Regions from separate parts of the Blautia sp. DFI.3.45 genome, predicted to be linked through region 3. Evidence: riboswitches for the same ligand, from Rfam matches in the RefSeq annotation. Region 3 holds a riboswitch; each other region holds the start of a gene.
What was found. Region 3 has a riboswitch for cobalamin ahead of LJE09_RS00085 (ABC transporter substrate-binding protein). Riboswitches for the same ligand answer to the same signal wherever they lie in the genome.
Positions count from the first base shown of each region.

Region 1: it holds a riboswitch for cobalamin, as region 3 does, so the genes downstream of both, LJE09_RS15985 (ABC transporter substrate-binding protein) here and LJE09_RS00085 (ABC transporter substrate-binding protein) in region 3, are expected to answer to the same signal.
Region 2: it holds a riboswitch for cobalamin, as region 3 does, so the genes downstream of both, LJE09_RS01620 (sirohydrochlorin cobaltochelatase) here and LJE09_RS00085 (ABC transporter substrate-binding protein) in region 3, are expected to answer to the same signal.

Region 1 covers NZ_JAJDMI010000071.1:952-6,972, reverse strand. The annotation lists gene thiD (bifunctional hydroxymethylpyrimidine kinase/phosphomethylpyrimidine kinase) at 1-301, shown strand, start outside; gene LJE09_RS16005 (patatin-like phospholipase family protein) at 310-1,176, shown strand; gene LJE09_RS16000 (GntR family transcriptional regulator) at 1,511-1,882, shown strand; gene LJE09_RS15995 (ABC transporter ATP-binding protein) at 1,886-2,731, shown strand; gene LJE09_RS15990 (ABC-2 transporter permease) at 2,728-3,378, shown strand; cobalamin riboswitch at 3,466-3,734, shown strand; gene LJE09_RS15985 (ABC transporter substrate-binding protein) at 3,850-4,950, shown strand; gene LJE09_RS15980 (FecCD family ABC transporter permease) at 4,965-6,021, shown strand, end outside.
Region 2 covers NZ_JAJDMI010000003.1:16,235-22,255, forward strand. The annotation lists gene hisG (ATP phosphoribosyltransferase) at 1-186, shown strand, start outside; gene hisD (histidinol dehydrogenase) at 189-1,493, shown strand; gene hisB (imidazoleglycerol-phosphate dehydratase HisB) at 1,601-2,188, shown strand; partial or broken gene hisI (phosphoribosyl-AMP cyclohydrolase) at 2,267-2,593, shown strand; cobalamin riboswitch at 2,787-2,963, shown strand; gene LJE09_RS01620 (sirohydrochlorin cobaltochelatase) at 3,165-4,577, shown strand; gene LJE09_RS01625 (hypothetical protein) at 4,902-5,921, shown strand; gene LJE09_RS01630 (ABC transporter substrate-binding protein) at 5,946-6,021, shown strand, end outside.
Region 3 covers NZ_JAJDMI010000001.1:18,432-24,452, reverse strand. The annotation lists gene LJE09_RS00105 (ABC transporter ATP-binding protein) at 1-21, opposite strand, end outside; gene LJE09_RS00100 (ABC transporter ATP-binding protein) at 14-796, opposite strand; gene nikC (nickel transporter permease) at 808-1,635, opposite strand; gene nikB (nickel ABC transporter permease) at 1,640-2,587, opposite strand; gene LJE09_RS00085 (ABC transporter substrate-binding protein) at 2,643-4,205, opposite strand; cobalamin riboswitch at 4,403-4,601, opposite strand; gene LJE09_RS00080 (hypothetical protein) at 4,677-5,885, opposite strand.

The sequences.
Region 1 (6,021 bases), on a different contig from region 3:
ACTTTGCAAAGGCGGACACAGCATTAATGATGCAAATGATCTGCTTTACTATGATGGAAAATATTGCTGGTTTGAAGGAAAGCGTATCGATAATCCAAACACACATGGAACAGGCTGTACGTTGAGCAGTGCCATTGCTTCCAATCTTGCAAAGGGATATGACCTGCAGACTGCTGTAAAACGTTCCAAACAGTATATTTCAGGAGCACTGGCGGCAATGCTTGACCTGGGAAAGGGAAGTGGCCCTATGGATCATGGATTTGCAATCCGAAATGAATATGTGAAAGAAAGTGAAAAGTGAGAATAGCTATGGAAGACAATAAAAAGAAAGGCCTCGGAATGGTTCTGGAAGGTGGAGGTATGCGGGGACTGTATACAGCCGGAGTTCTGGATGAGCTGATGGAGCAGGGGATTTATGCAGATTCTACAGTTGGCGTTTCCGCCGGTGCAATTTTTGGATGTAATTATAAGTCCCGCCAGATTGGACGAACCCTTCGTTATAATACCAGATTCTGCAAGGATAAACGATATATGGGATTGAAAAGCTGGATCACTACCGGCGATCTTTACAGCAAAGATTTTGCATATGGGGAGGTGCCCTGGAAGCTGGATGTTTTTGACACAGAGACATTTGCCAGATCACCCATGAAGTTTACGGTTGTATGTACAGATATTGAAACAGGAAAACCCTGCTATCAGGAATGCAGAATGGGAGACAGGCTGGATGTGGAATGGATGCGTGCATCAGCTTCCCTGCCACTGGCCGCCAGACCGGTAAAGCTGAATGGAAGAATGTATCTGGACGGTGGTATCTCAGATCCGATTCCTGTAAACTGGATGCTTTCACAGGGTTATGAGAAAAATGTGGTAGTATGTACTCGCCATCCGGGATACAGAAAAGAACATAATAAGCTGATGCCGCTGCTCAGACTGAAGTTCAGGGAGTATCCGGAGCTTGTAAAGCTTCTGGATGAACGTCATATTCAGTATAATCGTATGCTGGATAAAATCGCATATCTGGAAAAAGAGGGCAGGATCCATGTTATCCGCCCGGACAGAGACATCAGTGCCAAACCGGTTGAGCGTGATCCCGCCCATTTAAAGGAGATTTATGAGGTGGGACGGAGAGTGATGAAAGCTGATATGGAGAAACTGAAGGCGTATTTGGCAGAGTAGAAAACAGAGAAAAAACCATTACATAAAAACAAATTAAAAACAATTCTTTAACCGAATTAAGTGAGTTCCCTGCAGAGCAGTTATTCGGTGTAGAGATACGTAGCAATGTGGATTAAGAATCTGATAAGAAGAAAGATAGATTTGGAAAATTTTATAACCGAATCCATCTTTCTTTTTGTCTGTAGAAATGTTTTTAGTCTGCAAATCGAAGTGAGATGTTATCAGTGAACAGGGGCAGGCAGACTCGTTTGATAAAATATAAAGCATAACAGTATAAAACAGTTGACAACAGTTATGCACTGTTATATACTGTTTGCAGATGGAGGAGAAACATATGCATATAATAATCAATAATTCATCCATGGTACCTATTTATGAACAGATCATAGACCAGATTAAGTCTGCGATTATCAGAGGAGAGTTACAGCCGGACACTGTATTACCTTCAGTACGCAGTTTGTCAAAGGAACTGAAGATTAGTGCCCTGACTGTGAAGAAAGCCTACGACAATCTGGAAGAAGAGGGATTTACCGTCACTGTTCATGGAAAAGGAACCTACGTTGCAGCCACAAATAAAAACCTGATGAGGGAAGAACAGCTCAAAGAAGTAGAACATGATCTGGAGCAGGCGATCATGAAGGGCAGAAGATGTGGACTGAACGATGAGGAAATCAGAAATCTTTTTGAAATGATCATGGAGGACTAAGACATGTTGAAAATCAGTCATTTGCAGAAAAATTACAGAGGTTTTTCGCTGGACTGTTCTATGGAAGTACAGCCTGGGATGATTACAGGACTTATTGGAAGAAATGGTTCCGGGAAATCCACCACATTTAAAGCTTTGCTTGGCCTGATTCATCCGGATGGCGGAGAGATAGAGGTCTTTGGGAAAAAGGCAGAAGAGCTTAAGCCGGAGGATAAGCAGAAACTGGGAGTTGTTTTTGCAGATTCAGGCTTCAGTATGTATCTGACAGCAGCGGGCGTGGCCAATATTATGAAAAGCATATATCCGGATTTTGACAGAGAGAAATTCCTGCAGCAGTGCAGAAGATTCAATCTGCCCACAGACAAGAAAATCAAAGAATTTTCCACTGGTATGAAAGCAAAGTTTAAAGTACTGGCAGCATTAAGCCATAAGGCAGAACTGCTGATTCTGGATGAGCCCACAGTTGGTCTGGATGTGATAGCCAGGGATGAAGTGCTGAACATGCTGAGAGAATATATGGAAGAAAATGAAAGCAGTTCTATTCTGATCAGTTCACATATTTCATCAGATCTGGAGAGTCTTTGTGACGATTTTTATATGATCCATGCCGGAAAAATTATCCTTCATGAGGATACAGATGTACTGCTGTCAGATTATGCAGTTCTTAAAGTTGCAGAAGAAGAGTACGAAAAACTGGATCAGCAATACCTTATTAAGATCCGGAAAGAAGCTTATGGATACAGGTGTCTGACAAACCAGAAACAATTTTATATGGAAAATTATCCGGATGTTGTAATTGAGAATGGAAAGATTGATGATCTGGTAGTGATGATGGAGGAACAGGTATGAAGGGATTATTTGTAAAGGATATAGAACTGATGAAACAGCAGAAACAGTTTTTTATCCTGGTTGTTGTAATGGAAGTCATCCTGAATCTGGCAGGAAGCGGGAGTGTCAGTTTTGCTACAGGATATTTTACGATTGTCACAGCAATTTTTGCCATTACGACTATAAGTTATGATGAGTTTGATAATGGTCTTGCGTTTCTTATGACCTTGCCGGTTACCAGAAAACAGTATGTGGCGGAAAAATATCTGCTGGGAGCAGGGCTTACGGCTGTAGCGTGGGGAATTGCAACGATAACGGGAGTAATCTGCAAAGGTGTGGCAGAACTTCAGGGGTGTCTGAGTGAGACTATCATTGGCAGCCTGATATACATTCCACTGGCACTTCTTATGCTGGCGGTATCGCTCCCGCTTGTAATACATTTTGGAGCGGAAAAAGGACGTTATATTGCAATGGTCATGTGGGCTATTATATTTGCCGTAGTTTATATTCTGATAAAAACAATGGGACTTTCAGCAGACGCAGTCGATGCATGGCTGAATGGACTGAACTGGGGAATGGTATTGGCCGGAGTTGTATTATTTACAGTAATTGTATATATGGGGTCTTTTTGGATTGGTGTCCGGCTTATGGAGAAGAAAGAATTCTGATGTGTCTCGAATATGGTTGTAATTATAAAAGCAGTGTGCTAAAATTGTATCAGCGTAATTGAATAAGCTGTTAAGTGAACATTATCATATGCAGATTTTGTGTATGGTAATGTGAGAGGGAATCAGGTGAAATGCCTGAACGGTTGCGGCCACTGTATACAGAAAAAAAGCGGGATTGTAATATGTCATTGCACAAATATGTGAGAAGGCGGAATCCGGCTGTCAGAGAGTATCTGGAAATATTTCTGATACAACATTCATGAACTGCTGAAGCATGGATGTTGTATCAGTTTTTATTTTGTGGAAATTTTCTGTGATCTGTGAGTCAGGAAACCTGCCTGACAGCGTAAAGAAGGAGCTTCCGTAAAAAGTATCCGTTATTCTTATCACTTCTATTTTACTTTTTCTGAAGTCCCATCTTTTCGGTTACACGAACAGGTAAATAACATATACGAAAAGAGAGGAAGTCAAATGAAAAACAGGTATTTATCCACAAGAATCATGGCAATTATGATGGCAGCAGCTATGGCAGTTTCCGCAGCTCCGGCAGCTTTTGCAGCAGAGAGAGCAGACTCTGAGACAATCAAAGAGGACAATCAGCCGGCAGCAGATGCAGACGCACAGGATTCAGCAGATGCAGATAAGACAGCAGACGCAGAAGGTACAAAGACAGAATATCCTCTGACCATCACAACCTATGATTATGATGGAAATGAAATCGAAACAACCTATGAAAAGGCACCAGAGAAAGTTCTTGCTGTATATCAGGGAAGCATTGAAACCATGCTTGCACTTGGCCTGGAAGACCGTCTGGTAGCTACTGCAGGTCTTGACAATGAAGTTCCGGATGAACTTAAAGATGCATTTTCAAAAACAAATTATCTTGATGAATTTACCCCATCCCTTGAGACTGTAACGATGTTGGAGCCAGACATGATCTTATCCTGGAGCTCCCTGTTTTCTGATAAAAATCTCGGAAATGTAACAGACTGGATCGACAAAGGATGCAACACTTATTACAACACAAACACACGCCCTGACGGAGACAGAACTCTGGAAAATGAATTTACAGACATCTTAAATCTTGGAAAGATTTTTGATGTACAGGACAAAGCACAGGCAATCGTAGATGATGCAAAGGCAGTGATCGATAAAACTCTTACAGCAACAGCAGATGTAGAAGAGAAACCAAGCGTAATGGTTCTGGAACCTCTTGGAGAAGATATCACAAACTATGGTGCAAAGAGCCTTGGTGGAGATATGGTAACACAACTGGGTGCGACTCTGGCAAACCCGGATGCTTCTACAGCAGGAAAAGAAGATATCATTGCAGCAAACCCTGATGTGATTTTTGTTGTATACATGCCATATGCAGGTGATGATCCGGAAACTGTAAAAGAAAGCCAGCTTGCCGTTATCAAGGATGACGAAGCACTTCAGAGCCTTGACGCTGTAAAGAACGGTCGTGTTTATCCGATCATGCTCAGTGAAATGTACGCAAGTGCAACACGTACACAGGATGGTATTGAAACTTTCGCAAAAGGATTATATCCGGATGTGAATCTTGACTGATTGAGGACATAACAGTGAAAGAACAGGTTTCACAGACAAAAAAAGGCAGTGTGCTCAGGACATCCATGTATGTGGCAGTTCTTATCGGGCTTGCGGCATTTTTGATTTTTTCCATTCTTGCAGCAATCACTTTTGGAAATGCAGATCTGTCACTGAAAGATGTTTACAGTGTCATTGCATATAAATTGTTTCATATCAAAAGCCTGTCCGCCTATGCAGAAGGCGCAGTTCACGATGTTGTGTGGCTGATCCGGCTGCCCAGAGTCCTGCTGGCTCTGGCAGTTGGAATGGCTCTTTCCGTCTGTGGCGTAGTTATGCAGGCGATTGTCCAGAACCCACTGGCAGATCCATATGTACTTGGTATTTCATCCGGTGCATCCCTTGGTGCAACACTGGCGATCATGCTTGGAGTTGGTGGATTTCTCGGTGGAAACTCAGTTGGTGTTCCTGCATTTATTGGTGCAATGGTCACTTCTTTTGCAGTAATTGCCATTGCAAACATGGGCGGAAAAGCTACTTCTGCTAAACTGATCCTTGCCGGAATGGCCGTCAGTGCGGTATGTTCTGCTTTTTCCAATTTTGTTATCTATATCACCAATGACAAAAATGCAGCAACAGAAGTAATGAAGTGGATGATGGGAAGCCTTGCAGGCGCAAGCTGGAGCAGAGTAGGTGTAATGCTTCCTGTTACATTGATCTGTGTAATTATTTTCTGGACGCAATATCGTAATCTGAATCTGATGCTGTTAGGAGATGATGTATCGATCACACTGGGAACTGATTTGCACAGGCTGAGAACTTTTTATTTGATCGTTGCTTCTGTAATGATCGGGTTTGCAGTATATTGTGCAGGTGTGATCGGCTTTGTAGGACTTGTGATCCCTCATGTGATCAGAATCCTTTTTGGAACAGACCACAGAAGATTATTGCCATTAAGTGCACTGCTTGGTGCATCGTTCTTGATCTGGTGTGATGTGGCATGTCGTGTGATCCTGAAGAATTCTGAGATGCCGATCGGTGTGCTGGTATCCATTATCGGTGCTCCATGCTTTATTTATCTGCTTGTGCGGA
Region 2 (6,021 bases), on a different contig from region 3:
TCTGAAGTGATCGTAGATATTGTGGAGACTGGAAGTACACTGAAGGAAAACGGGCTGAAAGTGCTAGAAGAGGTCTGCCCGCTGTCTGCCAGAATGGTAGTCAATCAGGTGAGCATGAAGATGGAAAATGAGAGAATCCGTAAACTTATTGAAGACTTAAGAAGAGTTCTTCAGGAGGAGATGTAAAGATGCGTACAGTAAAATTAACAAAAGAATCAACAAAGGATATTCTTGAGAATCTGCTGAAAAGAAGCCCGAATAACTATGGGAAATTTGAATCCACAGTAGCTCAGATCCTTGATAAAGTAAAAAATGAAGGGGACGCAGCCCTTTTTGCCTATACAAAAGAATTTGACAAAGCTGATGTGACAAAAGAGACTATCCGCGTCACAGATGCAGAAATTGAAGAGGCTTATGCGCAGATTGATCCTGCACTTCTTGGAGTGATCCGCAAAGCTCTGGTCAATATCCGTCAGTATCATGAAAAACAGATCCAGAACAGCTGGTTTACAAGCACAACAGATGGAACTATGCTTGGACAGAAAGTAACACCGTTAAATCGTGTGGGTGTCTATGTACCCGGTGGAAAAGCAGTTTATCCGTCTTCTGTACTGATGAATATTGTACCTGCGAAAGTGGCAGGAGTCCCGCATATTGTTATGACAACACCGCCCGGAAAGGATGGCAAAGTATGCGCTTCCACACTGGTAGCAGCCAAAGAAGCAGGAGCAGATGAGATTTATAAGGTGGGTGGTGCACAGGCGATCGGTGCCCTTGCTTTCGGAACAGAGAGTATTCCGAAGGTAGACAAGATCGTAGGTCCCGGAAACATTTTCGTAGCTCTTGCAAAGAAAGCAGTATATGGCTATGTAAGCATTGACTCCATTGCAGGACCGAGTGAGATCCTTGTTCTTGCAGATGAGACAGCTAATCCGCATTTTGTGGCAGCTGACCTTCTTTCCCAGGCAGAGCATGATGAACTGGCATGTGCTATCCTGATCACTACAAGTGAGGAATTTGCGAAGAAAGTAGATGAAGAAGTAAAAGGTTTCGTGGAGGTCCTTTCCAGAAAAGAAATCATTCAGAAGTCTCTTGATAACTTTGGATACATTCTGATCGCAGAGGATATGGACGAGGCGATTGAGGCAGCCAATGAAATCGCTCCGGAACATATGGAGATCGTGACAGCCAATCCCTTTGAAGATATGATGAAAGTGAAGAATGCAGGTGCGATCTTTATCGGAGAGTACAGTTCCGAGCCACTGGGAGATTATTTTGCAGGTCCGAACCATGTACTTCCTACAAACGGAACAGCCAAATTTTTCTCAGCCCTTTCCGTAGATGATTTCATCAAGAAATCAAGTATTGTATATTACTCAAAATCCGCACTGCGTAATATACACAAAGATATCATTCAGTTTGCAACTTCTGAGCAGCTTACTGCACATGCAAATTCTATTGCAGTTCGTTTTGAGGATGAAGATAAAGAATAATGGTAAGGCTTTGAATCTGAAATCTGCTATAATGTAAACTGTAGTTTGCGCATTAAAACAATGGATTCAGAGTGTTTGAAAATAAGTAAGACAGAGAGGACTTAACCATGGCAAGAGAAGCCTCAGCAGAAAGAAATACAAAAGAAACAGAAATCAAATTAAAAATAAATCTGGATGGAACCGGATATTCTGATATTGAGACAGGTGTGGGATTTTTTAACCATATGCTGGATGGATTTACCCGTCATGGGCTCTTTGATCTCAGTGTCAGAGTCCATGGTGATCTTCAGGTGGATGACCATCACACCATCGAGGATACAGGAATTGTTCTGGGAACTGCATTAAAAGAAGCAATTGGTGACAAAAAGGGGATTAAGCGCTATGGAAGCTGCATCCTTCCCATGGATGAATCCCTGGTGCTCTGTGCGATCGATCTGTCCGGAAGACCTTACTTTGTATGGGATGCAGAGTTTACCACAGACAGGATCGGTGACATGTCCACGGAAATGGTAAAAGAGTTCTTCTATGCCATTTCCTATGCCTGTGGCATGAATCTTCATATCAGGGTTCTGGCAGGTGGGAATAATCACCATGTAGCAGAAGCAATGTTCAAAAGTTTTGCCAAAGCACTGGACGCAGCCACATCCTATGATCCAAGAATCACAGATGTTCTGTCTACCAAGGGCAGTTTGTAAAATTTGAAAATTTACGAAATGATTTATGGCAATCAATAAATTAGATGGAGACAGAAAATGGAAAATACAGTGAATTTAAAAAGCAGTATTGCATGGTCTGATTTTAAATTAAACAGTGATGAAATGGTACCTGTTATAGCCCAGGATTATCAGACAAACGAAGTGCTGATGCTGGCGTATATGAATGAAGAAGCATTTAATACCACTCTTGAAACAGGTAAAATGACTTACTGGAGCAGAAGCCGCAATGAACTCTGGACGAAGGGACTCACATCCGGACATCTTCAGTTTGTAAAATCCCTTACACTGGATTGCGACAATGATACGATCCTTGCTAAAGTAGAGCAGATCGGTGCAGCCTGCCATACCGGAAACAGAACCTGTTTTTTCAAAACCCTGACAGAAGTGTAATGAATAACGCGATAATATACAAGCCAAAATTCCATTGCCGCAGGCAATCTGGAATGAATTTTGGCTACGTTACTGTGAACGGAGTGAACAGTAACACTAATGCCAAACATTAGAGGAAAATATACACGAATTGTATTGACATTTTTGGTAAAATGTGATAAAAAAAGAATATCCGAATTAAATATGTGCAATGTTATAACGCAAAGGTTGCATCGCGCTTGATGCGCAAAAGAGAATCCGGTGAGAATCCGGAGCGATACCGTCACTGTGTATGGGAGCTGCTTTTCAGAAACCACTGGGAAACCGGGAAGGGAGAAACAGCGATGATCGAAGTCAGGAGAACTGCCTTGGCGTAGAATTTAAGGTCTGCGGTATACAGAACCTGTATTCTCATAACGATACATAGCTCTTTTATTAAATGAATCAGACAGAATCGGAAATTACAGATATATCTGGTACATATAAACCATGTATTTATGGGAAAGCGGTAGCTGCAGAATATGCAGTTGCTTTTTTTGTGCATACAATTGTCCGGAAATACGAGAAATAAAAGAGGAAAAACGAAATGAAAAGAAAATCCATGTTAGCCTTATTACTGGCAGTATCCATGACCTGTTCCATGACAGCAGCAACAGGTACAGTTGCTTTTGCATCTGATGATGCAGCAACAGAAGAGGCTGCAGATGACACAGAAGCAACTGCAGACGATGCAGATGCAGCAGATACAGAGGAAGCATCTGATGATACAACAGAAGCTTCTGATGATGATCAGAAAGCCGCAGACGAAGTTGGTGCCCTGATCGATAAGATTTATGTTCAGGAAAGAACAGACACAACTGACGAAGACTGCAAAGCAGCAAAAGAAGCATGGGACAAACTTACAGATGCTCAGAAAGAACTGGTAACAGGTGAAGAAGCAAGCCCTGAATACTTTGGACGTGACACAGGTGATGCTTCCAAAGATGATCCTCGTAACCAGGATGAGATTGGTGAGAATGAACTTCTTGTAGTAAGTTTTGGTACATCCTTCAACGACAGCCGTGCAGAGGATATCAAAGGAATCGAGGATGCCCTTGCAAAAGCATATCCGGACTGGTCAGTAAGACGTGCATTTACAGCACAGATCATCATCAACCATGTACAGGCAAGAGATGATGAAGTAATCGATAATATGCAGCAGGCTCTTGACCGTGCAGTAGCTAACGGTGTTAAGAATCTTGTTGTACAGCCGACACATCTGATGCATGGTGCAGAATATGATGAAATGACAGAGGCAATTGATGGATACAAAGACAAATTTGAATCTGTTGCAATTGCAGAGCCAATGCTCGGTGAAGTTGGTGATGATGCTACAGTGATCAATGATGACAAGAAAGCAGTTGCTCAGGCAATCACAGATGAAGCTTGCAAGGAAGCTGGATTTGATGATATGAAAGCAGCAGCAGATGCAGGCACAGCATTTGTATTCATGGGACATGGTACATCCCATACAGCTAACGTAACCTATGACCAGATGCAGACACAGATGGATGATCTTGGATTCACAAACGCTTTCATCGGAACTGTAGAGGGAGAACCGGAAGACACAGCATGTGACAAGGTTATCGAGAAAGTAAAAGAAGCAGGATTCAAGAATGTAATCCTTCGTCCTCTGATGGTTGTTGCCGGAGACCACGCTAACAATGATATGGCTGGTGATGATGCAGATTCCTGGAAATCTCAGTTTGAGGCATCCGGTGATTTCGACAGTGTTGACTGTCAGATCGCAGGTCTTGGAAGAATCGCAGCAGTAGAAGATCTGTATGTGGCTCATACAAAAGCAGCAATTGATTCTCTTGGAGCATCTGACGATGCAGCAGCAGAAGATACTGATGCCAAAGCAACAGATGACAGTGCAGACGATGCACAGGCAGACGATGCACAGGCAGATGACGCAGCTGAGACAACAGCTGATACTGCAGAGGCTGACGCTGAATAAAAAATATTGTTCAAACAAGATAAACTGCCCGGAGAACTTGCAAAAGTTTCCGGGCAGATATATTATATGATAAGAAAAAAAGAAGTCATAGCAATTCCATAAAATACTGCAAACAGTTCGCACGTTTCTGTTCATTCCGTTCACAGTAACGTGCGCACATCTGAGAAAGATCCAGAGGAACTGTCTTAATTGCATTATTTTCTGGAATTACTATAATATATTTGCCATCACCTGTTCAAAAGCCTGTTGCTCTGCAGCAGATGGGTTGAACAGCACGATAGAAAAAACTATAAAAAATATGAAGATAAGGGAGAAGAAATAATCATGAAGAAACGTTCATTTACATTATTAATGTCAGCACTTACTATTTCAGCTACTCTGATCGGTACAAGCCCGGTTGCTGCAAAGACAGATACTGATACGGCAACAGAAGAAACCACTGATAAAGAAGAAACAACTGCAAAAGATGCTGATTCAGAAAACACAGATAATAAAGAAACAGATGCATCCAAGAGTGATACATTAGAGGATGGCACCTACACAGCAGAATTTGATACAGACAGCGGAATGTTCCATGTAAATGAAGCAAACGATGGAAAAGGAACCCTTACAGTAAAGGATGGCAAGATGACTATCCATGTAAGCCTTGCTTCTAAGAAAATTGTAAACCTTTTCGTCGGAAAGGCAGAAGATGCACAGAAAGACGGGGCAGAGGTTCTTGAGCCAACCACAGATACTGTTACATACAGCGATGGAATGAGTGAGGAAGTATATGGATTTGATATCCCGGTACCCGCAATTGATGAAGAATTCGATGTAGCTTTGATCGGAACAAAAGGAAAATGGTATGACCATAAGGTAAGTGTCAAAAATCCTGTAAAATCCGATGATACAGATGCAAAAAAAGATGATAAAGAAAATAAAGATGCAGATTCCAAAGCAGATGACACAGACAAAGATGCGAAAGACAGTAAGACAAGTGAAGGTAAGACTTTGGCAGATCTGAATCTTGAAGACGGCGATTATACCATGGATGTAACTCTCACAGGCGGTTCAGGAAGAGCAACCATTGATTCTCCTGCAGCCATTAATGTAGAAGGCGATAAAGCTACAGCAACTATCGTATGGAGCAGTCCGAACTATGATTATATGCTTGTGGATGGTGAGAAATATGAGCCGGTTAATAAAGACGGAAACTCCACTTTTGAAATCCCTGTCAGCGTATTTGATGCAGAGATGGAGGTAACAGCAGATACAGTAGCAATGAGTGAGCCTCACGAGATTGACTACACCTTAAATTTTGATTCCACAACTGCCAAAGAAGCAGAAAAAACAGCAAAATAATCACATACAAACAAAGAAACAATTATGAAGATGAAAAACATAATAAAGAAACAGCAAAAAACAATATTTATCGGTTTTATGTCAGTTGCATTATTTATTA
Region 3 (6,021 bases):
GACTTCTCTTTTTTCAGACATATCGTTCACCTCCCCGGGATGGAACTGCTTCCAGAAGTTTTCTGGTATATTCGTTCTTTGATTCTTTCAGAATATACTCTCTTGTTCCCTGGTCTTCCATTCTTCCGTTCTTCATTACAACAATATAATCTGACATGTAGGCAGCTACACCCAGATTATGGGTTACTACAATAATGCCTGTATGGTAATCATCTCTGAGCTTCATCATCTGACGTACGATCTGCGCCTGTGTTGTTACATCCAGTGCAGAAGTCGGTTCATCTGCAAGAAGAAGCTTCGGCTGATAAGTCATTCCCATCGCAATACCAACTCGCTGTCTCATACCACCGGATAACTGGAAAGGATAAGATTCCATAATATTATCCGGAGACGGAAGTCTCATTCGCTCCAGCATTGCGATTCCCTTACTCCATGCCTCTTTCTTGGAAATGTTCTCATGAGTAAGAATATATTCTGTAAATACCTTTCCGACTTTACGTGTCGGATTCATCATTGCACCACTGTCCTGAAAAATCATGGAAATATCAGAACCACGAAGTTTTCTCCACTGTTCCGGTGTATAGGATAAAAGGTCTTCTCCTTCAAACGTAATACTTCCTTCTGTGACCTTACCGCCACCTGCAAGAAGTCCCAGAACAGCACGGATAACAGTGGTTTTTCCACTTCCGGATTCTCCTACCAGAGAAACGATCTGTCCCTCTTTCATATCCAGATTAAAGTTCTGAACAGTTGGAACATTTTTGTAGGAGATTGTCACATTATCTAATTTCAGCATGTTTATTCCTCCTACTCATTTCTTGGATCGAGGATATCACGGATGGAATCCCCAAGCATATTAAATACAACAACTACTACAAAAATAGCAAGACCCGGGAAGATCATCAGCCACGGAGCGGACTGCATACACGCTCTTCCTTCATTCAGCATATAACCCCATTCCGGTGCCGGCGGCTTCGCGCCAAATCCCAGGAAGGACATTGCTGCCAGTTCCAGCATCATGGAACCTATATCTGTGGCAGCAGTAATGATCAGTGTAGGAAGTGCATTTGGAAGCATATATCGAAACAGCATATACGGTGTTTTGGAACCGGTAACGATCGCTGCTGATACATAATCCCTGTCACGGATCTTCATAACTAGGCTTCGTGCCAGACGCGCATATTTGGTCCAGCTTACTACTACAATAGCGATGATCGCATTTTTGATACTTGCGCCCATAATACCTGCAACAGCAAGAGCAAGTACCAGTCCTGGGAAAGCAAGCATCATATCTGCAATTCGCATAATAACAGCATCAATGACACCTCCGAAATATCCTGCAAGGACTCCGGTAACAGTTCCCACCAGAAAGATCAGGGCAACAACACCAAAGGTTGCTGACAGAGATGCACGTGCTCCATAAATAACTCTTGAAAAAATATCCCTGCCCATTTTGTCGGTTCCAAAAATATGTTCCTTGCATGGCGGAAGCAGTGCATCTACCAGAGAACCTTTTAACGGGTCAACCCCTCTGGTTACCACCGGTGCAAATACTGCTGTCAGAATAATACAGACTGCAAGAATAGAAAACACGACAAAAGTTTTATTTGCTAAAAATCTGTTTTTCTTTTTCATGATTCTACTCCTTTAAACGCATACGTGGATCAATATAAACATAAGATGCATCAACGATCAGGTTAATGACCATATAAATCAGGGCAAGCCATAATACATATCCCTGGATCAGATTGTAATCACTGGATGTGATTGCTGAAACTGCAAGGTTTCCAAGACCCGGATAAGAGAAGATTACTTCTACAACACTGGTTCCTCCAAGAAGTGATCCTATGGAAAGACCAAACATTGTGATCAGCGGAAGCAATGAATTTGGAAATACATTGCCCCAGATAATCTTTGATTTCTTTACTCCTCTTGCCTGTGCACCGATCACATAATCCTGACTCAGTTCATCCAGCACCGCTGTTCTTACCTGTCTGGTATATTTGGAAGACATTGCAATCGCAAGTGTCAAAGCCGGAAGAAACAGACTCTTAAAGTCTCCCGCAGAACTGATAACCGGAAATGCATTGATATAAACACAGAATGCCAGCATTAACAGAAGTCCAACCCAGAAGTTAGGCATCGCACATCCGAGGAATGTAATTCCCCGGACGAGATAATCGATCCATTTATCTTTATATATGGCAGACAACATACCTAAAGGTACAGAAATAACCAGCATAAGGATCATGGCCATTAATGTAAGTTTCAAAGTCGGCCATAATCTGGCTGCAAGAAGTTCTGTAACTGGTTTATTTAAGCTGTATGATTTGCCAAAGTCACCTTTCAGACAGTTCTTAAGCCATCTGGTATACTGCACCAGAAACGGATCATTCAGACCAAGTTCCTCGCGTGTCTCCTGAACCATTTCTTCAGTAGGCATTACACCGGTTGCCGTGTACATGTTTCGTACAGGGTCACCTGGTGACATAAAGGTCAGTGCAAATGTAATAAAGCTGATACCGATCAATACGATCACAATCTGTAATAAACGCTTGATTATTTGCTTTTTACTCAAAAAAGACACCTCTTTTTATTTCTGTTTGTAACTATTCAGTAACTTCACAATTCGCAGACTTTTCTTATTCTGCAGGAGTAATTTCTGTTGACAGCCAGTAGTAATCTGCTGTATGGATATGTGCAGAACCAACTTTCTTACTGTAGATCATAGATGAGTTGTAGTATCCATCAATCAGAACCGCTGCATCATCTACCAGAATCTGCTGCATCTGGAAGATCAGATCTTTTCTCTTTTCCGGATCCATTTCACCTTTTAATTCTTCATATAACTTGTCATAGTCCGGGTTGGAGTATGCGCAGTAGCTGGTATCAGTTGCCCAGTTAGCCATATATGCCAGAGGATCTCCGGTACCAACAGTGATCCAGTTATTGTTATTAAGGTCATAATCCAGTGCTGCAAGTTTACTCCACTGATCATCTGAGCTTCCGTATTCAGGAACAACACCAATACCGATTTCTGCAAGATACTGTGCCTGAGCATCTGCAAAGTCATTCAGAAGACGGTTTTCATAAGAAATATATCTGAGGTTGATATTCTGACCATCCAGTTCACGGATTCCATCTCCGTCTGTATCAACGATTCCTGCATCATCCAGAATCTGTTTTGCTTTTTCCGGATCATAGGTATATGGATTTTCCAGTTTGTCATAGTCATAGTTCAGAGTAGAAGGCAGTACGGAGAATCCTGGTGTATAAAGTCCACCGATTGTTCTGGAATTACAGATTGTATCATTATCAATTGCCATCAGGATTGCCTGACGAAGTGTTTTGTTTCCAAGAACACCGTCAAAGTTCATCCATGCAAATCCACAACGTACACCTGATGCGATATCAACAGTATAGTCATCGTTATCCTGGAAGTCCTGAATATCTGCTACGTTTGTAATGTTCTCAACCAGGTCTACCTGACCGCTCTGAAGTGCCATTGTTTTTGCGGAGTTATCTCCCATGAACAGCAGATTGACTTTATCGTATGGGACATCTTCACGATAATACTCATTTGCAGCTAATGTATAACCAACACCTACACCATTGAATTCTTCAATCTTGTATGGACCTGTTCCAATAATTCCGTTATCATAGTTTTCAATATGTTCTACATCTGTAATTCCCATTGTTGGATGGCAGAGCTGTCCTACAAGGTTTGCATATGGTTTGCTTGTTTTGATGTTAATTGTATTTGCATCATCATCTACAGTAACTTCTGCTTCAAATTCCAGATATTTCTCCGGTTTGGCAGATCCGGAAGGTCCTACCTCTTTCATGTGATCAAAATACTCTTTTACCTTTGTCGGAGTTAAATCACATCCGTCAGAGAATTTAATTCCGTCTTTCAGCTTGATCGTCCATTCTGTATGCTCGTCATTTACTTCATAACTCTCAGCAAGCCACGGGATAACTTCCATATTGTCATCGAATTTAAATAATGCTTCAGCAATACCATATCTCATAGCATTCCATCCACCGTTTTCATCATTTGCACTGTTTACACATCCATCTGTGTACATCTGACATCCGAAGTTTAAAACCTTCTCATCACCTTTCGCCTGTACAGTAACTCCCATTGATAACGCAACTGTTGTTGCTGCTGCTAACACAAGTAATTCTCTTTTTGTTTTTTTCATCCTTTACTTCCTTTCTTTTTTTGTTTCTTCGTTGTTTTTCTTCCTTCTCATACTGTCCATTCCTATGATTTTGAGCGAAAAAAAGACAGATGCTCCCGCATCCGTCACGAAATCTTACCGTTAAAGAATCAAACATATATATATGCAACACATGAAGTTGTAACTCTTAATCAGGATTTCTCGTCGTCCGCAAGAATCTCTTTTACTAGAAATAAGCAGGTCTCCTGACTTAAGCCTATATACTTTCAGCACCTTCCCAGAAAATATCTTCCAGTGGTATGCAGCTGAAAAACAACTATCACAGTGACGGGATCGTACCGGATTTACACCGGTTTCCCTTTTAATCAGACCAGCAGGACGCTTCTGCTGGTCTGAACTTATCTCTAAAATCATCAAATGGCCGTATGAATACTTCTTTATCATAACATACTATCATGCATACGTCAATTATTTCAGACTTTTATTTTCTATCTATTTTTCCGTAAATTTCTGGAATTCTTCAAAATTTGTTTCCGGTGTATAGGATTTCAGAACTCCCATCATGTCCTCTACACTATATGTATTATCATACATTCCAATAGATAACACATACTGCTTATTAAACTCATCTACTGAATCCGCTGTCCAAAATGACTGCTGCAGCCGGAAAGCACTTCCATCTTCACGGTAATCTTCTGCAAAGCCTTCCAGAGCATTCTTCATAGCAACAAATGATGGTGCAACGATAGCACCATATTTTCCTACAAGATAGTCGATTCTTTCCTTGCCGTTATATCCCTTCTTGTTAAACATTTCGTATGTATCTTCTGTAAAACAATCAATTGACCCCAACAATACATCTGTACTGTTCTCTTCTTCATAAGCATCAATTACCTTGATAAAATCACTTGCGCTCACTACACTCAGAATAACATTATACTCTCCTGTATTCAGCGGAGCAGCCAGCTTTTCATCCAGATGATCTTTTGGATAACCCGGAACCAGAGTAATCTTAATATCACTGCCTGTTTCAATTTCTTCCGTATCCTGCGTATTCACCAGTTCTTCTACAGACTTCTCATATGACAGACCATATGCTTCCTGAAGCTTATTCAGAATACCTATCGTTCTCAGACGATGCATCTCATTACCGATGGCAGATCCTCCACATGCTATTATGTAATGATTCTGATTATTCTGATCCTCTGAAGCAAAATACTCCGCCATATTGGCAGCCGCATCCTTTTCTGTTTCAACAGATGTTCCTATCGTTCCCAGAAAGTAAGGATTATCCTTTACTTTCTCATACATTTCATCACTGATCGTTCCTGAACCACGCACATAATACATACCATATTCTTCGCATACCGGAAGAACTTCTTCAAGATCAGAGGAAAGGAAAGAAATAATTCCCTTTACATTTCTTTCATGAAGCTCATTTATAAAGCTGATTTCTTCTTCTGCAGTGCTTATACTGGAAGAATATAAAAACTCAACTTCAAAAGCCATACCGACATAATTTTCAAAATAATTTCTAAACTCTCTTACTTCCGCATCATTCAGATTATATACAGACACTCCTATTGTCATTTTTTCATCCTGATCTGCTGTATCACTCTGGACATCAGATGCCATAACTGAAATACTGGTGCAGGTAAGCAGCATAATCATTGTCAATATAAAACTAATTATCTTTTTCATTCCTTTTTTACCTTTCTGTCGTATTTGTATAAAAATTCAAGTTTTCTTTTCTCACATCCCTTCCTGAAGTAAAAAAGATCCTCTTCTTAAAATGTATTTTAGGTATAAAAATAAAGCCTTTCTTAATACACCGTAA